DNA from 4 places in the Rheinheimera sp. NSM genome. Region 2 is predicted to be linked to each of the others. Evidence: predicted binding sites of a transcription regulator. Region 2 holds the regulator's gene; each other region holds the start of a gene.
The links. The regulator sigma-54, encoded in region 2, starts transcription at its own class of promoters, with help from an activator protein. The targets are predictions, from matches to a motif close to TGGCANGNTNCNTGCTT.
Positions count from the first base shown of each region.

Region 1 (5,831 bases), on a different contig from region 2:
TTTTCGCAAAAAAGCCCGCTACAAGGAAAAACAGTGGCATGCGGATTGGGCTGGTTAAGCGGTATATTTCCAGCGTCAGGTCGGAAAAGCCTATAGAGGTTTGTACTCCCTGAAATACATGGTGAAAAACCACCAGAATTATTGTCAGGCCTTTTACGGCATCTATCCATAGTTCTCGAGACTGATTGGTCATGTGGTGCAATTCCTCTGTTTAATTTCTGTATGACTAATGTTATTAATGATACCTTGTTGCGAGTTTTAGTTGTTTTAATTGTTAATTAAATATCTTAAAAAGTTTGTTTTAGTGTGATTTGTGGTTGCGATATCCGTCAACCCTGGGCACTCTTACCGATGTTTTTTAGCTGCAGAGGGATAGAGATGTTAAACGTTAGATACTTACTGTTTTTGCTTGGCTGTTATTTTGGTTTTTCCGCTTGTGCTACTGCTGGACCAGACGAGCTAAAGTTGATGCATATTGGTAATAGCTTTTCATGGAACAGCACACATTACTTGCCACAGCTGGCAAGGGCCGGTGGACGAAAAATAACAATATTTGCAGCAAGTAAGGGAGGCTGTTCGTTACAGTGTCATGCAGACTTCTTACAGCTAGCGCGCCAGAATGAACCTGATGGCAGGGCTTACAAGGTAACGCGGGTTCTGAAGAACTATACTGGTGCTGTGCCAAATGTCAGTTTAGACGATGCACTTAAAGCAGAGAAGTGGGATGTCATTACTATTCAGCAGACTAGCCGGCAGAGCGTCGACCTCGCTACTTTTGAACCCTATGGCGAAACGCTGATATCTCAGATTAAACGTGACGCCCCTGGCGCAAAAATACTGCTGCATAAAACCTGGGCTTATCATGATGAGCACTTAATGTTTAAACAGCAGCAAGAAGGGCCGGTGAGCCATACTGATATGCATAGCCAACTTACACAGGCTTACAACCGGTTTGCTGCCAGGTACGGCTTAGCGATAATCCCCTCCGCCGATGCAATGTCTCTGGCATATCAACAATTGCCAAAAGCGGATGATGAAGAAAAAGCCAGCACCAACAACACGAAACAGGCTGCAAGTATTGAGAATGCGCCGTCTATTAAGCAACGTTCTAACATGCTTTACAGTGATGATGGCGCGCATTTGGACATCGCCGGGAAATACCTTACCGCCAGTGTTTGGTATGAAGTGCTGTTTAATGAGTCGGTTGTTAATGTCGATTTTGTGCCTGAAGGGCTTGATGCTAAATTTGCCGCCGAGCTGCGCGCGTTAGCCCACCGGGCTGTTAAGCAACATAATGAGCAAACTAATTAGTGCTATAGGGTCTTGTTGGCAACGGCATATAAAAGCCCCGGATTACGGGGCTGAGTTGGGCAAGCAGTAGTTAAACAGCGGCTTTTTTGCGATACAGGCGTAACGCCAACAACCCCATACCTAATAAAGCAATAGATGCCGGTTCCGGTATATTGCTGATAGCCGTGTCTTGCGGGCGAAAGTTACTTACCGCGCCATTTACGGTTAACTGGTACGGCAAAGTGCGGTACAAGGTTGGGTTGTCATAGCTGGCTGCACCATTCCACTGCATACCGTCGATAATATCGTGGGCACCATAATTACAGCAGCTGCCTACGGCTAACAGATAATTGCCGGCGGAAAAATTAAAACTTAAATACGAATCCAGCGCGCTGGTGCTGCCGTCGGTAAAACCGCGACCAGTTAATGACCAAAAGTCGTCATTTTGTGTAAGTAAAGCTGACACTCCTAAATCACCGTCATCCTGAAACAACCATAACATACTGTCTAAGTAGCTGCCCTGGTAGCCCCACGCCAGAATATCAAAGCTGGCTAAACCGCCGGTGGAGGAAAACTGATAAAAATCAACAGTGCGATAATAGCTTTGGTTGCTTTGATAATCGTGTAATGCGGCGTTGATAACAATTGGTGTGGCGTGGGTTTTAACAGCAAAGGCAAAAACTGCAGTGGCTAATACAAATAACAGCTTAGTAGTGGCTTTCATTTTTACTCCTGGTGGCTACAACATAATTCAGCTAAACCAGTACTTAGCAGTATTTATGCCATTACTAAAGTATTTGATTTGTAAAGCATTTAGTGCGATGAAATATAATGGTGTAAAAAATACTGACATTAAAGCGTAGCAACGAAAAAAGCCCCGCCGAAGCAGGGCAAACAGCGGCTTTTCAAACTAAAGCGGTTGTTGCTTTCTGCGGCGAATACCAATACCGGCTAAGGCTAAACCAAACAGCGCTAAGCTGGCCGGCTCCGGTATGTTTGCAGGATCGCGTACTGAGAAAAAGGTGTTGTTTACAGTGTTGCTTGCACCTTCAAAGCTGGAAACCGCTAACCAGTCGCCGGCTAACCAACTGCTGTCAGTAAGGAAGCCACGCACGTCACCGGTCCAGAAGTCAATCCCGGTAAGTTCCGGATCTGCTTGCCAGGTTTCTACCTGATCCCAACTGATAAAAGCATACCAGGAAGTGACTTGCTGCCAGTCGTCCAGCAGGGTGTCAAAGTAGTAAAACTCGGTGTACCACTCCAGTTGGTCCAGATCCCAACCCAGAGCCGGATCACCATTGTCGCTGTTGCGGTCCAGAGCGCTCAGATCCAGCCGGCTGGCGATACGGATATCGTCCATAGCATCAAACAGATTTTGCGGTTGAATTGATGAACCCGGGCTGTAAGGGGTTGGGAAACCACCCACATCACCGGCACCTGGCGCCAGATAGCTGCTGCTGCCCGGCGCCGTGTCGGTAGCAGATACCTGAATTAGCGCTGCATGGCTACTCAGGCTGAAACACAGCGCAGTGGCGGATAAAACCTTTGTTAACGTATTTTTCATAATGCATCACCTTTTTTGGATACTCAAAATTTACAATGCAATATTCATTCCTGTTTTAAAGTTGTTTAAATACAGTCTATTATAATCTTGCTGTTTGTTAACTGTAAGATTTTATGACACATTTAAAATTGCCTTGATATTTACAATTTAGGCTGGCGGTTTGAGCTTCAGGTTGAACAAAAAGCTGGATTTTGCGCCATTTTGTCGTCTTGTTGTAATAAATATGTGTTCAGATTGTGTTCAGGCTGGCAGGTGTGGAATAGCATATGCATGAGTAAAGTGCAGTTGTTAGGGCTTTATTTAATTAAGCTGTTGAAATTTAATGATTAATTAAAGTTGTATAAATACCGCTTACAGTGAGATTACTACTGCCATGCACTGTTTTGGTGAGTATTGCGGTTTTCTGGTGATATTTTAATCGATACGGTTGTTTTTTAATCGAATTGTATCGATGATAACCTTATGTAAACTGTGGGTGTATATATGTGGGTATTTTTGCTTGCATTGAGCGCGCGATGTGATAAATTGTCGGCGTTTTAAGTACAGCATGCAGTAACAAATTACCTTGCAGATAATAGTACAAGCTTAGCTTGCGTGGCGGTATTGGTTACAAACAGATATTCAGCGCAGAAGCGGTTTGCTTTATCCGCCCTGAGTGTACAACGGCATACTTTTCTCAGCGGCATTGCGCCTTGCAGTGTCAGATGCCCATGCTTTACGACAGTTAAACGGAGTTAACACAGTGAATAAACAAACGTTTAGATATACCGGCCATGCCTCTTCTGTTATTTACCGGCTGATAGATTTACTGATCCTGGCTGCGGTGTTTGTCTTGGGCGCCGCTATGTATGACGTGACGCTAAACAGCAAATACGGCCTGCTGCTGTGCGGCTATCTGGTGTGTTATTCCTATTTAGCAGAGTCTGTACAGTTATACCGTTCCTGGCGGGTGGGGCGCTTTTCGCGCATGCTGGTACTGCTGGCGGTAGCACATACGCTGGCATTTTTATTGGTGCTGGCGGCACTTTTCCTGTTTAAGCAGTCGGAAGCTTTCTCGCGTGCAGTATTAGTCGGCTGGTATGTTGCCTCTTTAGTTACCCTGGCTTTGTGGCGTATTGGCGCCAGAGTGATCAAAACCATGCAACGCCGCCGTGGTTTAGCAATGCAGAAAGTGGCGATTATCGGCGCCACCGGCAGTGGCCTGAATTTACTGAATGAAATAACCAACCACCCTGAGCTGGGCTTTGAGTGTATCGGCTTTTTTGATGACAGAACTACAGACCGGCTGCCGGTTGATGCGCGCCAGCATATACGTGGCGGTATTGAGCAAGCGGTGGCACTGGCGCGCAGCGGTGAATTGGTAAAACTGTATATTTGCTTACCAATGCTGGCCGAGCAGCGTGTGGCTGATATGATTACCGCCCTGGGCGACAGCACAGTAGATGTGTTACTGGTGCCGGATTTTCTGATGAAGAACCTGATGCATGGCCGTATTGGTAATGTTGGTGATGTTGATACCATCAGTGTGTTTGAATCGCCGGGCTTTGGTATCCAGGACTTTTATAAGCGTAGCTTTGATATTGCTTTCAGCGCCAGCGTGCTGTTGGCTATAGCGCCGTTGCTGGTATTAATTGCCGCTGCAGTCAAGTTTACCTCCAAGGGGCCGGTCCTGTTTAAACAAGACCGTTATGGCCTGGATGGCCGCCGTATCGGTGTGTACAAATTCCGCTCTATGCGCACTATGGAAAATGGCGGCAAGGTAATACAGGCCAAGCGCAATGACAGCCGCATAACGCCGGTTGGCGCTTTTTTACGCCGTACCTCATTGGACGAATTACCGCAGTTTTTTAATGTGTTAATGGGCGATATGTCAGTAGTGGGGCCACGCCCGCACGCTGTAGCGCACAACGAAGAGTACCGTAAGCAGGTTGCCTTTTATATGTTGCGCCATAAAATGCGCCCCGGCATTACCGGCTGGGCCCAGATAAACGGTTGGCGCGGCGAAACGGATACCCTGGAAAAGATGGAAATGCGGGTAAAATTCGACCTGGATTACATCCGCAACTGGTCACTGCTGTTTGATATCAAAATTATCCTTAACACCTTGCTCAAAGGTTTTATTAACAAAAACGCTTATTAATAAGGACGTTCAATGTTTAAAATTTCACGCATTACGCTGGCTATCGCTGCTGTTAGTTTGTCGGCAAATCTGGCTGCAAACGAAATGACTGCGGCTGCTATTACTACAGAGAGCGGTATTGACTTCACACCTATGGTGCAAGCCCGTTTAGCCCATAATGACAACATTGCCAGTACCAGCACTAATGAAGAGTCCAGCTGGATTTTTGCAGTAACACCAAGCCTGCGCGCTTTGTTACAAGATGGCGCTAATGTGTACACCTCTACACTAAGCGTGGCCAGCGGCACTTATTTCTCCAGTTCAGATGATAACTATCTGGATTTTTATGCAGATGCTATGGCAAAAGTTGAACTGAACCAAAGCAACCGGTTTGAAGCCGGTGTGGAATATGTGTCCGGCCATGAAGATCGTGGTACCGGGGTATCTGAAGGATTAGGTAACCTGCAGGATGAACCGGCTGAATTTGATACGTGGAATCTCAAGGCCCACTACGAATACGGTGCTATGTCTACCCCGGCACGGTTGCGCGTAATGGCGGGTTATTTTGATAAAGAGTTCACTAATTACGAAGCGCTGACCAGCGTGCGTAATTTTGACAAATTCTCTTACGGTGCAGCGTTTTACTATGACACTCAGGCGACCACCAGTGTAGTGGCAGAGATTATCCGCGAAGATATTTCTTATGACTTGGTTGATCCTACCGGTAAACGTGACAGCATCACCACCAAATACCGTGTGGGTATGGAATGGGAAGCCTCGGCGTTAACCTCGGGTAGCTTCCGCATTGGTTACCAGGACAAAGACTTCGACAGCGTTGAACGTAAAGATTTCAGTGGC
Region 1 is NZ_JBQTCI010000003.1:146,780-152,610, reverse strand. It holds gene ACTZWV_RS10010 (acyltransferase family protein) at 1-193, opposite strand, end outside; gene ACTZWV_RS10005 (DUF4886 domain-containing protein) at 379-1,311, shown strand; gene ACTZWV_RS10000 (DVUA0089 family protein) at 1,382-2,014, opposite strand; gene ACTZWV_RS09995 (PEP-CTERM sorting domain-containing protein) at 2,201-2,854, opposite strand; gene ACTZWV_RS09990 (undecaprenyl-phosphate glucose phosphotransferase) at 3,597-4,994, shown strand; gene ACTZWV_RS09985 (outer membrane beta-barrel protein) at 5,007-5,831, shown strand, end outside.
Region 1: the regulator sigma-54 is predicted to act here: its motif matches at 2,890-2,906, upstream of ACTZWV_RS09995 (PEP-CTERM sorting domain-containing protein).

Region 2 (5,831 bases):
GAAAAAAATAAACGGTTTGATTATTCTGGACGACAGCGGAAAGCCGGTTGGTGCGATGAATATGCACGACTTACTGCGGGCCGGGGTGCTGTAATATGACATTGTTTAATCGTTTATATCAGCCGGTCAGTGCACAAATCAACGCTAAGGCTGCCGCCGTTAAGTTACTGATCTGCGATGTAGACGGTGTATTTTCTGATGGCCGGATCTATCTTGGCAACAACGGCGAAGAACTGAAAGCCTTCCATACCCGCGATGGCTATGGCATTAAAGCCTTGCGCCAGGCTGGTGTAGAGGTTGCGGTTATTACCGGACGTAATTCTGCCATCGTACAACAACGTATGACGTCGTTAACCGTGCCCTATATTTACCAGGGTCAGGAAAACAAACTGGCCGCCTTTGCCGATTTACAGCAAAAATTGCAACTTACACCGTCGCAGATTGCCTATATCGGTGATGATCTGGCAGATTGGTCGGTAATGCAACACTGTGGCTTAGCCGTGGCGGTAAAAGATGCGCACCCTTACCTGTTACAACAAACTGATTATATTACCAGTTTGCCCGGCGGCTATGGCGCAGTACGCGAGCTGTGCGATTTGCTGCTGATCAGCCAAAACCAATTCGGCTTATTTGACGGCAGCAGTTCATGAGAAAATTTCTTGTTTTTATTGTCTTCCTGCTGGCCGGAACCGCCGCTTATCTCTGGTTCGAACCGGCAGATGACGGCGATGCGCTGCAAACCGATCAGGAACTGTTGCCGGATTACGTAGCACAAAAGGTAACCCGCCGCTTGTATGATGCCCAAGGCTACCTGGCAGACACTGTCAGCGCCGATCGGTTAGAGCATTTCGAATTGCTTGGCTTCACCCGATTCGAAAATCCGCTGTATACGCTATACAACGACGAGCATCAACCCGGTTGGACAGCCAGTAGCCGTCAGGCCATTTGGTTTAACCAGGACAGAATAATTCTGGAGCAACAGGTCAGTATTGTAAGCCTGATGCCGGACGAACTGATCGAACGCATAGACACAGAAACATTGGAAATGTTATTTCCGGACAATACCTTGCAAAACGATGCGCCGGTATTTATTCAGGGCAAAGGTTTCTATATTAACGGCAGTGGCCTGCGGGCTGATTTGACCAATGGCAGCTTACAGCTGTTACAACACCAGCAAACGGTATACCAAAATGACCAATAAAATAATTTCTGTTCTGTTGCTGCTAAGCAGCAGCGTGGTAGTGGCACAGCAGCCCGACTACAGCCAGCAAATTCAGATAGATGCTGATAACCTGGCGTCGTTAAAAGAAAACGTGCTGACCTATCGCAACAACGTGGTGGTTACTCAGGGCTCGTTACAAATGAAAGCCGATCAACTGGAAATTAATGCCAGCGCCGGTAAGGGCAAAGAGGTTTATATCGCTACCGGCAGCCCGGTTAGCTATTCGCAGCTCATGGCTGATGGCCAGCCGGTGACCGCCAAAGCCAACGAAATACGCTACGAACCCGCCAGCCGGATGCTGACGTTAACCGGCGATGCCGAACTGGCGCAAAGTGGTAGCGTAGTAAAGGCCTCGACAATAAGGTATAACGTAGAGAAGCAGGAGCTTAGTGCCGAAAGCAATGAATCCAAACGCGTTACCACCATCTTTACGCCAGAGGAAAAAAATAATCCATGAAGTTAGTTGCGTCCCATCTGGCCAAGAGTTACAAAGGCCGGCAGGTTGTTAAAGATGTCAGCCTGGAGGTGAATGCCGGGCAAATTGTCGGCTTACTTGGCCCTAACGGAGCCGGTAAAACCACTACTTTTTATATGATTGTTGGCTTGGTGCCCTCTGACAAAGGCACTATCAGCCTGAATGACAAAGATATTACCTTTGATCCGATCCATGCCAGAGCCAGGCAAGGCATTGGCTATCTGCCGCAGGAAAGCTCTATTTTCCGCAAACTTACCGTACATGACAACCTGCTGGCCATTTTGCAAACCCGCAAAGACTTAACACCGGCCAAACGCGAAGAAGTAGCAGACGATTTGCTGGAAGAATTCCATATCGGTCATATTAAGAACAGCCTGGGCATGAGCTTGTCCGGTGGCGAGCGCCGCCGCGTAGAAATAGCCAGAGCTCTGGCTGCCAACCCTGCATTTATTCTGCTGGACGAACCTTTTGCCGGCGTCGATCCAATTTCTGTACTTGATATCAAGAAAATTATTCAACATCTGTGTCAACGTGGTATCGGCGTGTTAATTACCGACCATAATGTGCGTGAAACACTGGATGTGTGTGAAACTGCTTATATTGTCAGCCATGGTGAGTTAATTGCGTCAGGCCCGCCACAGGAAGTACTGTCGAATCAAAAGGTACGTGATGTATACCTGGGTGAGCAATTCAGGCTATAGTTAGCAAAAAATAATACCAGCGTGTCATTCAGGAGAACGGTAGAAGTAGATGAAGCCCTCTTTGCAACTTCGCTTAGGACAGCAACTAACCATGACGCCGCAGTTACAACAGGCTATCCGCCTGTTACAACTGTCGACGATTGAGTTGCAGCAGGAAATTCAGGAAGCTCTTGATGCTAATCCGTTATTGGAAGCAGAAGACGAGCACGATAGCTTTGACACCGCCCCCAAAGAACCACAACAACAAGCTGACAACGGTACTGACGTCGACCATAACCCTGACGATAGCTACGAACCGGCAGAGCCGGACAGCAGCGAGTCGATGACCGAACAGAATATTCAGGAAGATCTACCGCTGGATAATAACTGGGATGATTTAGTCAGCGCCGCCCCGGTAAGTGCCGGCAACAACAGCGGCGATGAAGACCATGTTTATCAGGGTGAGACCAGCGAAAACCTGCAGGATTACTTACGTTGGCAAATGCAACTTACCCCCTTCTCTGACACTGACCGCGCCATCGCTGAAATCATCATTGAAGCCATCGACGAAAACGGCCTGTTAACCATCAGTTGTGAAGACATTCTCGAATCACTCGGCGTCGACGACATTGAAGCTGACGAAGTAGAAGCCGTGATTAAACGCATTCAATTATTTGACCCAGTCGGGGTTGGCGCCCGTTCGGTACAGGAATGCCTGTTGGTGCAACTACGTCAGTTTGATCCCGACACACCGTTTTTAGCCGAAGCCCGCAACATGATCAGCGAGCATACAGAATTTTTAGCTAATCGCGACTTTCGTTCTTTGATGCGAGTGACTAGACTCAAAGAGGATGAGTTAAAAGAAGTGATGCGGCTGATCCACAGCCTTAACCCAAGACCAGGTGCCGACGTTATCCGTGAAGAGCAGCAGTATGTTATTCCGGATGTCAGCGTGCAGAAAGTAAAGGGCCGCTGGCAGGTAGAACTTAACCCCGATGCCATGCCAAAGGTACGGATAAACCAGCAATATGCCGCTATGTCACGCACCGCAAAAAACAGTGCCGACAGCCAGTTTATCCGCTCACATTTGCAGGAAGCGAAATGGTTTTTGAAAAGCCTGGAAAGCCGTAATGAAACCTTGTTAAAGGTGGCGAACTGTATAGTGCAGCAGCAACAGGCTTTTTTTGAACACGGTGAGGAAGCCATGAAACCCATGGTGCTGAACGATGTAGCGGAGATGGTAGGCATGCACGAGTCCACCATTTCCCGTGTTACCACGCACAAGTATATGCATACACCACGAGGTATATTTGAACTTAAGTTCTTCTTTTCCAGTCATGTTAGTACGGAGAGCGGCGGTGAGTGTTCTTCCACTGCTATCCGGGCTTTTATTAAGAAATTAGTGGCGGCGGAGAACCCGGCCAAACCGCTGAGTGACAGCAAGATGGCTGACATTCTGCTGGAACAAGGTATTAACGTTGCGCGGCGCACCATTGCCAAGTATCGCGAGTCGTTGTTTATTCCGCCGTCAAATCAACGCAAGACCTTGCTGTAAATAAGCCTAAAGAAGGAATATGTCTATGCAAATCAATCTAACCGGTCGTCATGTTGAAATCACTTCAGCCTTAAAAGAATACGTAGACAACAAGTTCGCTAAACTGGAACGGCATTTTGATCATATAAACAATGTACATGTGATCCTAAACGTGGAAAAATTGAAGCAGATCGCCGAAGCCAAGCTGCACCTGAACGGTGGCGAAGTGTTTGCCGTATCTGAGAATGAGAACATGTATGCTGCAATTGACCAGCTGATAGACAAGTTAGATCGCCAGGTCATTAAGCATAAAGAGAAAATAGCCCGACACTGATTAGATGATGATGAATTTAACCTCTATGCTTGCCGAGAACTGCACTAAAAGTGCAGTTCTTTTTAACAGCAAAAAGCGCATTCTGGAATATATCGCTGAGCTGGCTCACCAGCAACTGCCGGATATGACAGAGTACAGTATCCTTGAAGCGCTGATGACACGTGAAAAGCTCGGCTCAACCGGCATAGGAGGTGGTATTGCTATACCACACGGCAAGCTAAAGTGTGTAACACAGCCAATGTTGGTGTTTGTCGTCAGTAAAGAAGCCATTCCGTTTGACGCCATCGACAACCAACCGGTAGATATCTTCTGCGCCATTTTAATCCCGGAAGATCAGTGCCAGGCACATCTGAGCACTCTGGCCGGCATAGCACGGCTACTCAGCCAAAAAGAGCTGACGAAAAAAATCCGCCATGCTGAAACTAACCAGCAGTTGTACCAGCTGTTAGTGGAGTACAGCGCTATGGAACCGGTAAAATGAAGCTGCTGGTAGTAAGTGGTCGCTCCGGCTCAGGCAAGTCTGTTGCACTGCGTGTGATGGAAGACCTTGGCTACTACTGTGTCGACAATATCCCGGTAAACCTGCTTCCTACCCTTGCTACCACAGTAATGGGCCAATATGAGCGTGTTGCCGTCAGTATTGACGTGCGCAACCTGCCACAGGACCCCGATGAACTGGCAGACATTTTATCTTACCTGCCACGTAAACTGGATTTAACCATCCTGTATCTGGATGCCGACCACGCCAGCCTGATTAAACGCTTTAGTGAAACGCGCCGGCTGCATCCGTTATCGCATCAGGCCATGTCGCTGGACGAAGCCATATCGCGTGAACAACAATTGCTGGATCCGATCTCCAGCCGTGCCGATTTGTATATCGACACCACTGATTTGAACGTGCACCAGTTAGCCGAACAATTGCGCGAGCGTATTCTCGGGCAAAAAACCGGTCGGCTGGTTATTCTGTTTGAATCTTTTGGCTTTAAATACGGCATTCCCAAAGACGCCGACTTTGTATTTGATGCACGCTTTTTGCCCAACCCGCACTGGGAACCGGATTTGAAGCCGCTGACCGGGCTGGATCAACCGGTAAAAGATTACCTGGCAGCACAGCCGGTAGTAGCGAAGTATATTTGGCAAATCAACAGTTTTATCAGCACCTGGCTACCGCACCTGGAGCGTAATAACCGCAGCTATCTGACCATTGCCATCGGCTGCACCGGCGGCCAGCACCGTTCTGTCTACATGGTTGAAAGCCTGGCCGAAAGCTATCGCAGTTCACGCGATGACGTACAACTGCGTCACCGCGAATTAGTCAGGCATCATAATAAGGCCTGAGCATGCCCAAATTCAGTGAAACTGTCACCATTGTTAATCCGTTGGGCTTGCACGCCAGAGCAGCCACTAAACTGGCCCAGCTGTGCCAGCAGTTTACAGCACGGATTGAGCTGATACAGGAAGATAAAACGGCCGATGCCAGCAGCGTATTAGCCTTATTGATGCTGGCCAGCAGCAAAGGCAAAACGCTGCAGGTGTGTGCTGAAGGGGAAGACGCTGAGCGGGCACTCAGCGCCGTGGTAGATCTG
Region 2 is NZ_JBQTCI010000001.1:423,364-429,194, reverse strand. It holds gene ACTZWV_RS01895 (KpsF/GutQ family sugar-phosphate isomerase) at 1-94, shown strand, start outside; gene kdsC (3-deoxy-manno-octulosonate-8-phosphatase KdsC) at 96-650, shown strand; gene lptC (LPS export ABC transporter periplasmic protein LptC) at 647-1,201, shown strand; gene lptA (lipopolysaccharide transport periplasmic protein LptA) at 1,191-1,679, shown strand; gene lptB (LPS export ABC transporter ATP-binding protein) at 1,676-2,398, shown strand; gene ACTZWV_RS01870 (RNA polymerase factor sigma-54) at 2,448-3,932, shown strand; gene hpf (ribosome hibernation promoting factor) at 3,958-4,245, shown strand; gene ptsN (PTS IIA-like nitrogen regulatory protein PtsN) at 4,253-4,726, shown strand; gene rapZ (RNase adapter RapZ) at 4,723-5,583, shown strand; gene ACTZWV_RS01850 (HPr family phosphocarrier protein) at 5,586-5,831, shown strand, end outside.

Region 3 (5,831 bases), 540 kb from region 2:
AGAAACAAGGTGCCGCCGTCGGCTTGTTCAAAACGGCCTTTACGCAGATTATTGGCACCGGTAAAAGCGCCTTTTTCATGGCCAAACAGCTCCGACTCAATCAAATCTTTCGGTATAGCAGCCATGTTCAGCGCAATAAACGGCTGCTCAACACGCGGGCTGTGTTTATGTAAGGCGCGGGCAACCAGTTCTTTACCGGTACCGGATTGGCCATTAATTAACACGCTGATACTGGAGCGGGCAAGGCGGCCGATAGCGCGAAATACTTCCTGCATGGCCGGGGCTTCACCGATAATTTCCGGTGATAACGCCGGTGCAGCCGCTTTGTGCTTTGGTTGGCGCGCTTTTGCATGCTCCAGCGCGCGGCTGATCAGCGCCACAGCGTCGTTTACGTCGAAGGGCTTGGGCAAATATTCAAAGGCGCCGCGTTTAAAGGCATTAACCGCGCTGTCTAAATCGGAATGGGCGGTCATGATGATCACCGGCAGCTCCGGTGCCAATTCTTGTAGCCGGCTTAATAACGCCATGCCATCGGTACCCGGCATACGGATATCTGAGACCACAACAGCGGGCTGATCATACTCCAACCGTTGCAGCATTAAATCGGCGGAGGCATAGCTCTCACATAGAATATCCGCGCGGGCCAGGGCTTTTTCCAGCACCCAACGGATAGAATTGTCGTCATCAATAATCCATACAGTATGACTCATTAGTTCAATCCTCAGTGTCTGCAATTGGCAGGTATAGGGTAAATTCGGTATGGCCCGGCCAGCTGTCGCAATCGATCCAACCACCGTGTTGGTGGATTAAAGTTTGGCCGATAGATAAGCCCAAACCGGTGCCACCGGCTTTGCCGCTAACCATAGGGTAAAACAGGGTGTCTTTAATGTCGTTCGGGATGCCCGGGCCATTGTCGATCACGCGGATCAGTGCTACCAGTTTGTAACGCTTGCCGTGTAGTGTGTGCTGGTGCAGTACGCGGCTTTGTAAGCAAATAGCCGGCTGAGGCGTATGTTCCAGTGCTTGCTGGGCGTTACGTACAATGTTCAGCAAGGCCTGTTCGAGTAACTCCGGGTCAAAAGCGAAATCCGGTATGCTGGGGTCGTAGTCGCGGCTGAACTGCACCTGGCCGGGATTATCCATCAGGGCTAACTGACGCACTTGTTCTATCATTTGATGCAGGTTGCTTTGTACCCGCTGCGCCGGACGATAAGGCCCAAGCAGCCGGTCAACCAGGTTTCTTAACCGGTCGGCCTGGGCAATAATCAGTTGAGTATATTCTTTTAACTCATCGGACAGGGTTTCTTCCAGCAGCTGTGCAGCACCGCGCAGGCCGCCGAGCGGGTTTTTAATTTCATGTGCCAGACCGCGGATCAGCTCACGCGCAGCCAGGTGTTGGTGCTGTTGCAGGCTTTCCAGGCTGATTTTGCGTTGCTGATCGACGTGGCGGATTTCCAGCAGCAAGTGGCCGGCCGGATTTTCACTGATGGTCACTGATATATCCAACAGCAGATGGCGACCATCGGCCAGCACCGCCTGTACATCGCTGACGCCAAAACCCTGTTTACTGCTCAGTGCGCTGAAAAAATGTTGGCTGCTGATATCGATATGTTGGAACAACTCAGGGAAATGTTGTGCAGATAAACGCTTTTCACCCAAACCCAGTACTGCACAGCAGGCGGTATTAAAGTAACGAATGGTTAAATCCGCATCCAGCAGCATAATAGCTGTGGTTAACTGCTCGGTAATATGTGCGTATAGCTGTTCTGTCGGTATTGTTATATCAGTCACTGTTTCACCCTTTGCACCAAATTGGTGCGCTAAGTTGACAGTGTAATTCAGTTCAGGCTGAATTGCATAGCATACGCACTAATTTGGTGATATTGCCGAGGCTCTATGTAAATAGAAGGTCGTTACAGGACTTGTTGCAATAAGCTTGCCGTTTTGATCAAAAAGTTCCATCTGGAGTTTGTGTTCGCCACGCTCTATATCGCGCAGAATAAATACTGCATTGTTTTGTGGTTCTACTTTGGCCTGGCCATCAATTAATAACCGTACGCGAAGGCCACGTTGAAACATCGGGCTGATTTTGCCGGAAACATAGACTGAACCGGTATTGTCGCGCACCGTACCCTGATCTTCCGGCTGTACAATTTCTACCGTAAAGGGTTCAACCGGCGGGGCTTTGCGTGCCGGCAGGGTTGGGTCTGTTGCTTCCATGATGTTAGCGCGACTGGATAAATTCAGCTCCTCAGCGCCCGGTTGCGGGCTGTCAGAAAATACCAGCACACCATTGGCGTCGCGGGTAACAAACACCTTTTTACTGTCTTGCGCCATTATTGGCATTGCAACAAACAATAATATGAAAATAAACAATACTTTATTCATTGGTTAACTAAGATCCATTTTATATTTATTATTGTAGTTCCATCGCGCTACTCTAGCTTGCTTTGTGTTCTTTTTCTACAAAAAAAAAGCTCACCGAAGTGAGCTTTTTATCAGCCAGCGGCGTTAAACGCTGTAATACAGTTCAAATTCCAGCGGATGAACAGATACTGCCACTCTGCGGGCTTCGCCACGTTTAATGTCAATATAAGCATCGATCATCGCATCAGACATTACGCCGCCTTTAGTAAAGATAGCGCGGTTTTTGTCCAGCTCGTTCAGGGCTTCTTCCAGTGAGGTGGAAACTTGTGGAATGTTAGCGGCTTCTTCTGCCGGTAAGTCGTACAAGTCTTTATCCATTGCATCGCCCGGGTGAATTTTGTTCTGAATACCGTCCAGGCCAGCCATCAGCTGAGCTACAAAAGCCAGGTATGGGTTAGCTGCCGGATCCGGGAAGCGGCATTCAATACGACGCGCTTTGGCACTTGGTACCAACGGGATACGGATAGACGCTGAGCGGTTACGCGCAGAATACGCCAGCATTACCGGTGCTTCAAAGTGCGGTACTAAACGCTTGTATGAGTTAGTCGACGGGTTGGTAAAGGCGTTAATGGCCTTAGCATGTTTAATAATGCCGCCGATATAGTACAGCGCGGTTTCAGACAGACCGGCATATTTATCACCGGCAAACAGGTTTACACCGTCTTTCGCCAGAGATTGGTGACAGTGCATACCTGAACCATTATCACCTACTAACGGCTTCGGCATAAAGGTTACGGTTTTGCCATACAGGTGCGCAACGTTGTGAATAACGTACTTAAGTTGCTGCACTTCATCGGCTTTCTTAGTTAAGCTGTTGAACTTGGTAGCGATCTCGTTCTGGCCGGCAGTAGCAACTTCGTGGTGGTGCGCTTCAACGGTTTGTCCCATTTCTTCCAGCACCATACACATGGCGCTACGGATATCATGGCCCGAATCTACCGGTGGTAACGGGAAGTAACCGCCTTTTACGCTTGGACGGTGGCCTTTGTTACCATCTTCATAGCTGGTACCTGAGTTCCAGGCCGCTTCAGTTGAGTTAATTTTAAAGAATGAACCTGACATCGTAGTTTCAAAACGGATGTCGTCAAACATAAAGAATTCCGGCTCCGGGCCAAACAAGATAGTGTCAGCGATACCGGTAGATTTCAGGTACTCTTCAGCGCGTTTGGCGATAGAGCGCGGATCGCGGTCGTAGCCCTGCATGGTGCTGGGTTCGATTACGTCACAGGTAATGTTTAAGGTGGTTTCTTCAAAGAACGGGTCTAATACCGCAGTAGAAGCGTCCGGCATCAGGATCATGTCTGAGTCGTTAATACCTTTCCAACCGGCAATAGAAGAGCCGTCAAACATTTTACCGTCTTCAAAGAAGTCTGCGGTAATTTGGTTAACAGGAACAGTCACATGCTGCTCTTTACCTTTGGTGTCGGTAAAACGTAAATCTACAAACTTCACTTCATTTTCTTTAATTAAACTCAGTACAGATGATGCAGACATGCATTCCTCCAATTAATCTGTTTTGAACTGATTTAGCGGTGTTGCGCCATTAAATGCCAGATATATGCCAATAACCTAAGTTGTTGAATAATTTGAATATGCTTTGGCGTGGTGCGCTTGGGTAAAGCTGCTGCGCACCATTTTGGTGCTGACAAGCTCTATTCTGGTGCGGCACGGGCAGGGGTAAGTGTAGCTGCATATTACCCCGCCGATAAAAAAAATCGCCGAAACCGCAGTTGCTGTTTTTCTTTCCCGGTAAAAACAGAGTAGAATATGCGCCCTTTAGTTTCAGTTAGTTTTGCCTGGTGGTCATTACGGTCATCTAGTGCCACAGAGGATATATTTACATGAGCGTTACCGCGACCTACTTAGAAAAGCTGCGCAATGTTGCCATTATTGCGCACGTTGACCATGGTAAAACCACCCTGGTTGACAAACTGCTGCAGCAGTCTGGCACCTTTGATGCCCGCGCCAAATTACAGGAGCGCGTAATGGATTCGAATGCGCAGGAATCTGAGCGCGGTATAACTATCCTGGCAAAGAACACTTCGGTGCGCTGGAACGGTTACCACATTAATATCCTTGATACGCCCGGCCACGCCGACTTCGGTGGTGAAGTAGAGCGCGTACTGTCAATGGCCGACTCAGTATTACTGTTGGTTGACGCCGTTGACGGCCCAATGCCGCAAACACGCTTTGTAACGCAAAAGGCCTTCTCACACGGTTTAAAGCCGATTGTGGTAGTGAATAAAATCGACCGCCCGGGTGCACGTCCGGATTGGGTTATCGACCAGGTATTTGACCTGTTTGATAACTTAGGTGCTACTGACGAGCAGTTAGATTTCCCTATTGTATACGCCTCGGCATTAAACGGCTGGGCGACACTGGATTACAACGAGCCAAAAACGGATATCACTGATCTGTTTGAAGCCATTGTAAAACACGTAGCGCCGCCGTCAGTTGAACTGGACGGCGAAACCCAGTTACAGGTATCACAGCTGGATTACTCCAGCTACCTGGGCATTATCGGTATCGGTCGTATTAAACGTGGCAGCTTAAAATCAAACCAGCAGGTCACCATTGTGGGTGCTGACGGTAGTAAGCGTAACGGTAAAGTAGGCCAGGTATTCGGTTACCTGGGTTTAGAGCGCGTTGAAACGGCAGAAGCGAATGCCGGTGATATCGTGGCTTTTACCGGTTTGGGTGAGCTGAAAATCTCTGACACTATTTGTGCCACCACTAAAGTAGAAGCATTGCCTGCCCTGCAGGTCGATGAACCTACTGTTACCATGACATTCCAGGTAAATACGTCACCTTTCGCCGGTAAAGAAGGTAAGTTTGTTACCTCGCGTCAGATTTTAGAGCGTTTAACTAACGAGCTGAAACACAACGTAGCACTGCGGGTTGAAGAAACCGAAGACGGTGATAAGTTCAAAGTATCCGGTCGTGGCGAATTGCACCTTGGTGTACTAATTGAAAATATGCGTCGCGAAGGTTTCGAATTAGCCGTATCACGCCCTGAAGTAATCATGAAAGTGGTTGACGGCGCGAAGATGGAGCCTATGGAAAACGTTACTATCGACTGTGAAGAGCAGAACCAGGGCTCTATCATGGAACGTATGGGCGAGCGTAAAGCTGAAATGACCAATATGCAGCCAGACGGTAAAGGCCGTATCCGGATGGATTTCTTAATGCCAAGCCGTGGTTTAATTGGTTTCCGTACCGAATTTATGACCATTACCTCAGGTACCGGTTTGATGTACCACAGCTTTGACCACTACGGTGCGCACAAAGGTGGCACTATCGGTCAGCGCACCAACGGTGTCATGATCTCTAATGCTATGGGTAAAGCAGCCGGTTATGCCATTTTCTCCTTACAGGAACGTGGCCGGATGTTTATCAGCCACGCT
Region 3 is NZ_JBQTCI010000001.1:968,253-974,083, forward strand. It holds gene glnG (nitrogen regulation protein NR(I)) at 1-710, opposite strand, end outside; gene glnL (nitrogen regulation protein NR(II)) at 715-1,791, opposite strand; gene ACTZWV_RS04290 (DUF4124 domain-containing protein) at 1,870-2,388, opposite strand; gene glnA (glutamate--ammonia ligase) at 2,512-3,921, opposite strand; gene typA (translational GTPase TypA) at 4,269-5,831, shown strand, end outside.
Region 3: the regulator sigma-54 is predicted to act here: its motif matches at 3,975-3,991, upstream of glnA (glutamate--ammonia ligase).

Region 4 (5,831 bases), on a different contig from region 2:
TTTGTGCAGAACAATAGTGTTATTTGGCGAAGTTTTCGTTAGCAAACTTCCAGTTAACCAGCGCCCAGAATGCATCCAGGTAGGTTGGCCGCGCATTGCGGTAGTCGATGTAGTAAGCGTGTTCCCACAGATCTACTGTCATTACCGGTGTAAGGCTGGTATCGGTTAATGGCGTAGCTGCGTTGCTGGTGTTGACGATGTCGAGGCTGCCATCGGCTTTTTTCACTAACCAGGTCCAGCTTGAGCCAAAGTTATTTACGGCTTTGTCGTTAAACGCTGTTTTAAAAGCGGCGAAAGAGCCCCACTTGGCATTGATGGCGTCAGCTACAGCACCGGTTGGCTCGCCACCACCGTTTGGTGATAAACAGTGCCAGTAAAAAGTATGGTTCCATACCTGAGCGGCGTTATTAAATACACCACCTTCTGAGCTGCGAACGATCTCTTCCAGTGACTTACCGGCGAAAGGAGTACCTTCAATTAAGCCGTTTAACTTCACTACATAAGTATTGTGGTGTTTGCCGTAGTGGTATTCCAGCGTCTCGGCTGAAATGTGTGGCGCTAAGGCGTCTTTTGCATAAGGTAATGCGGGTAATTCAAAGGCCATTGTCGTTCTCCGTTGGCGTTGTTTATGATGTCTGCATGGCGTAGACTACAAAACCTGACTAAAATACTCAAGTTTTGCAGTGTCTGATTATAAGCTGATCCAGTGTAACGCGCTTTGATGATCAGTTTGGTACGTTGTAACACGGAAGTGGGGATTTTTTCGTAAATCTCAAGTGCCACAGCGCACAGAACAGCGTAAAATGTCAGCCAATGTAGAAATGCACTTGTTGTGAGGTATTAATGGAAACGCTGGACAAAATAAAACAGCAAATTGCTGAAAACCCTATTCTGTTGTTTATGAAGGGCTCACCGAAATTTCCCAGTTGCGGCTTCTCAGCACAGGCATCGCAAGCGCTGATAGCGTGTGGCGAACAGTTTGCCTATGTCGATATTTTGCAAAACCCGGATATTCGTGCTGAATTACCCAAGTACGCGAACTGGCCAACCTTCCCGCAGTTGTGGGTTGACGGTGAACTGGTTGGCGGTTGTGATATCGTGCTGGAAATGTTTCAGCGTGGTGAATTGCAGCCGTTAATTAAAGAAACCGCGGCAAAACACAAAACCGATACTGCGGCAGAATAAACCCTGCTGCAAAAAACGAAGGCCGCTGTTTGCGGCCTTCGTGCTGTTATGCGACAGCGTCAGTGTCATCATCCCCAGCACTGTCATCCGGCTGGATATTGGCCATCGGCCAGCCGCCCAACTGTTTCCAGCTATTGACGATATAGCAGAATAATTCGGCAGTACGCTCGGTGTCGTACAGCGCACTGTGTGCTTCTTTATTGTCAAATGCTATGCCAGCAGCTTTACAGGCTTTTGCCAATACGGTTTGGCCCACCGCTAATGCGGCCAGGCTGGTGGTATCAAACGAAACAAACGCATGAAACGGCGAGCGTTTAAAGTTAAGCCGTTCGATCGCCGCATTTAAAAAGCCCTGATCAAAGGCGGCATTGTGCGCCACTATTACGCTACGCTGACAACCGGCATCTTTTTGCGCTTTGCGCACGGCCTTGCATATTTCGGTAATGGCTTCACGTTCGTGTACGGCACCACGTAACGGGTTAAACGGGTCTATGCCGTTAAATGCCAGTGAGCTGGCATCCAGGTTGGCGCCTTCGAATGGCTCAACATGAAAGTGCAGGGTTTTAAGCGGAATTAAATTGCCGTCCTCATCCATATCGAGCAAGGTGGCGGCAATTTCCAGCAAGGCATCAGTTTTAGCATTAAAGCCTGCGGTTTCCACGTCGATAACTACAGGGTAGTAACCACGAAAACGCTGAGCCAGTTGAGAATTGGGTTGTGTCATAACGGCGCCATTTAACAAATCAGCGGCTATTATGCCAAAAAATTAGCGCAGCGTCTTGTTACGGCATAGTGTTTGCTTTAGATATCATTAGTAACAGGTATCAGTAGTACAGATAAACCCTGAAGGGCATGGCTTGATATGCCGATAGTGGTGGGAAACCGGAAAATGCGAACCTTATTAGCTTTTAGTGTAATGGCCTTTAGTTGCCATCTGCTGGCGCAGCCGCAGCTGCGTCAATATTCTGCCGGTATTGAGCAGTCGGTATGGCAGTTAAACCGTAATACGCCATTAGAATGTCAGTTGCAACATGAAATACCGCATTTTGGCCAGGCGGTATTTCGCAGCGTGGCCGGCAAAGCGCTGAACTTAGATTTTGAACTGCAAATGCTGCGTTTGCCCGATGGCTATGATTTAGCCGAAGTACTGTCGGTACCGCCGGCATGGCGGCCCGGAGAGCCGGCCAAAGCGGTGGCCAATATGCAGCTGCTGAAACAGTACAACGGCGATTTACCGAAGAAAGCTGCCTGGACATTGCTCACCGAATTAGAGCAGGGCTTTAGCCCGACCTTTTATTTCAGCGACTGGCACAGCCCCTATGACAAGGTGGCGGCTTCGATAAACCCGGTACAATTTTTAAAGCAATATCAGCAGTTTAATCAATGTATTTCAGCGTTACTGCCATACAGCTTTGACGATATCGCCTTTACGGTATTAAGTTATGAAACCGGCGGCGACCAGTTAACGCGTGAGTCTCAGCGCCGGCTGGCACAGATTGCCGAATACTTAAAATACGACCAGGATATTGAATACATAGAAATTCAGGGCTATACCGACAGTTACGGCGGCCGTTGGATGAATGAACAGCTATCGGTAAAGCGGGCAGAGAAAGTAAAAAGCTTTTTTGTTGCAGCAGGGATGAGTGCCGATAAAGTGCAGGTAGAGGGCTTTGGTGAGCGGCGCCATGCAGCGCCGAATGATACTGCACTTGAACGTAAGAAAAACCGCCGCGTAGTGTTGCAAATGACTAAGCCCTGAGGGCTTAGTTTTGTACCATAATATCTACCTGACGCCAGTCATCTTGGCTGGAAATTAAGATCCTGATTTGATTGCTGTTGACGTTAAAATACAAATGCTGCCGGCCGTACAGCGTCTGCTCATTTACCGGCTCGCCCAGACGTTGAATATAAAAATCACGCAGACTTTGTTCGGTCTGCTGACTAAAATAGCTTAGCACTGCCGGTATTTTATTATCCAGCCGGGCAAACTCCCGGGCGTCAGATGCAACAGGGATCTGAAAGAAATCTTGGGCGGCCAAATTACTGCTGAATGCCAGTGTGAGGCACATTAAAACTGCAGCGCGCATGTATTATCCTTGGTGTGAGTATTAATCTGGCCATACATTAGCAAATATCCGGGCCTTTTGCCCAGCGTTATGGCATATCTAATGCCAAATCATAGTCTTGCTTCTTCTCCAGCAAACGCATAGCCGACAAAATTTTCTCACCACTGAATGGTTTGACGATAAAGGTTTCCGCCCCCATTTGAATACTTCGTGTCACATTTTCCAAAGTGCTGGCGCCGCTAATCATAACGACACGGCACTGCGGCCTTGTCTGCTTGAACTGTGCTAATAATTCCAACCCGGAGCTGTCAGGTAGCTCAATATCCAGAAACACTATGTGTGGCTGGTGCAGCGTGAACAGTACTTTGGCATCAGCTGCTGTACCGGCGTTAAAAAAGCTAAAGGTGGTGTGGGTTAACAACCCGGTATCAGATAACGCCTGAATATTGTTGCGCAGGAGTTGCCGGCTGTAATCAACATCATCAACGAGCAGAATCTTTGGCGTTTTCATCTGATGCTCCTGTTTGCCGGATAAAGTGCAAAAAATGCCGGCATTGCTCCGTTAAGTCGTTATTGCTGGCTTCAGTTACTAAACGCTGTTGCAACGCATCAGCCAATTGCGTTAGTCCGGCATGACCAAAGCTGGCGGCACTACCTTTAACCTGATGACAAATTTGCCGCATCAATTCAAGGTCGTCGTGCTGCAAAGCTTCGGCAAAGTGCTGGCTAAGTTGCTGCAGGTTCTGGTAAAACAAGCTGGCCAGTTCCGCTGTTACCTGCAGTGGCACAATGTGTTGCTGCGGCGTTTGCTGCAATAGTGTGGCAAGAAAGGCAATGTCGACAGGTTTTTGTAGTACCTGATCAAAACCCTCAGCAGCAACGCTGTCGGCAGACATGGCGAACACCGGTCTGTTATAGCCCAGACGACGCAGCAAATGCACGGCCCGGATACCATCACATACCGGCATCTGGATATCGGTAAGCACAATATCATACTGGTAGCTCAGGGCTGCCGTAACCAGCTGCTCACCATTTTCAACGCTGCAGGTATGTACACCCAGGCTTTGACACTGTACGTCGAGCAAAGAGCGCAAGTACATGTCGTCCTCGGCGATTAAAATCCGTTTTCTATTTGTCATATTGCATCCTGACTTTACCGGGCCGCGCCAAAGCGGTTCGGCTGTAGCCGCTGTTTTAGCTGCACTGATAACGGTAGTGGCTCGGCGCAGATTTGGCAAGCCAGGTGTTCTGCCAGCAGTGGCGACAACATAATGCCGCGAGCTCCCATAGCCCCCAGCACGTATAAACCCGGTTGTCCGTTTATGTTTCCTGCCAGCGGCAAATGATCCGGCACCGTAGCCCGGAACGCCGCTGCCGCACTTACGGCCCGGCTGTCAGCAAACCAGTCCGGTTGGTTAAGTTGGTCATTAACCAGTTGTAAATTCTCGCTATTATCCTGCTCGCTGACAAAAGCTTCTGTTGCACCACGGTCGAAGGTAGCGCCAACACAATGCAGCCCCTGCCAGCCCGGGGTGATATAGCCCTTATGGCACAGCACGGTTTTCAGCGCTGTCATGGTTTTACTTTGCACATGGCTGACCTGGCCGCGGATTTTATTCAGTGGCAGCTTTGCTGTTGGCGAAAATTGCGCCAGCTTGCTGCCACAGGCCAGCACCAGGTTGTGGGCGGTAAGCTGGCCTGCCGTTGTTTGCAACAGCCAGTCGCCGTTGGCATTGACGGATATCGCATTGACGTTACAGTTCAGGCTAAGCCGGAACGAGGCTTGCTGTTGCAGCCAGGCCAGTGCCTGTTGGCAAAATTGCTGCGGGTTTAACCAGCCGGCCAGCGGTAAATAAATGCCGCCGTATGGCAGCGCTAAACCTGCCAACTCGCTTGCTGTGGCCGCGTCAACGGCCTGCACCAGTTGCGGCGGCCACAAGGCATTATCAATTAATTTTTGCTGGCGCTGTTGCAGCAGCTTGTTGCTGGCCAGATGCAATAAGCCGCACCAATCCATGGCAAAATCCAACCCTTGTGTATGCCAGTACTGATAAAAATGCCGTGCATATAAAAACGCCTGCACATGCAGTTGGCTGTCGTCGGTCAGGTTGGCGTGCAGGTTAGGATACACCGCGCCCTGGCGGTTTTGTGATGCCTGCAGTGCCACGTTGCTGTCTTCACAAATCAGGTGTACAGCAATGCCGCGCTGTTGCAGTGCCAGCGCGGTGCAAATTGAGGCAATGCCACCACCGACAAGGGTAACATGCGTTGGCGCCGGCTGTGGCAGCGTTGCTGGCGTGTCAAAACAGGCTGTCAGCATGTCGCGTTTACGGCCAAAGCCTTTAATTTTTTTTACGCTGAACCCTGCCTGTTGCAAGCCGCGTTTTACTATGCCGGCAGCAGTAAAAGTAGACACTGTGCTGCCGTGTTGGCTAAGCCTGGCCAGGCCGTTGAACAGCTCGTCCTGCCACATGTCCGGGTTTTTACCGGGCGCAAAGCCATCCAGATAAACCGCATCGACAGTGGCGCTCACTTCAGGCAGCAGTGCATTTACATCGCCCAGCCATAAATCCAGTATCA
Region 4 is NZ_JBQTCI010000003.1:531,432-537,262, reverse strand. It holds gene sodB (superoxide dismutase [Fe]) at 20-604, opposite strand; gene ACTZWV_RS11910 (Grx4 family monothiol glutaredoxin) at 844-1,185, shown strand; gene rnt (ribonuclease T) at 1,232-1,909, opposite strand; gene ACTZWV_RS11900 (flagellar protein MotY) at 2,075-2,944, shown strand; gene ACTZWV_RS11895 (hypothetical protein) at 2,949-3,272, opposite strand; gene ACTZWV_RS11890 (response regulator) at 3,340-3,762, opposite strand; gene ACTZWV_RS11885 (Hpt domain-containing response regulator) at 3,734-4,390, opposite strand; gene mnmC (bifunctional tRNA (5-methylaminomethyl-2-thiouridine)(34)-methyltransferase MnmD/FAD-dependent 5-carboxymethylaminomethyl-2-thiouridine(34) oxidoreductase MnmC) at 4,405-5,831, opposite strand, start outside.
Region 4: the regulator sigma-54 is predicted to act here: its motif matches at 1,971-1,987, upstream of ACTZWV_RS11900 (flagellar protein MotY).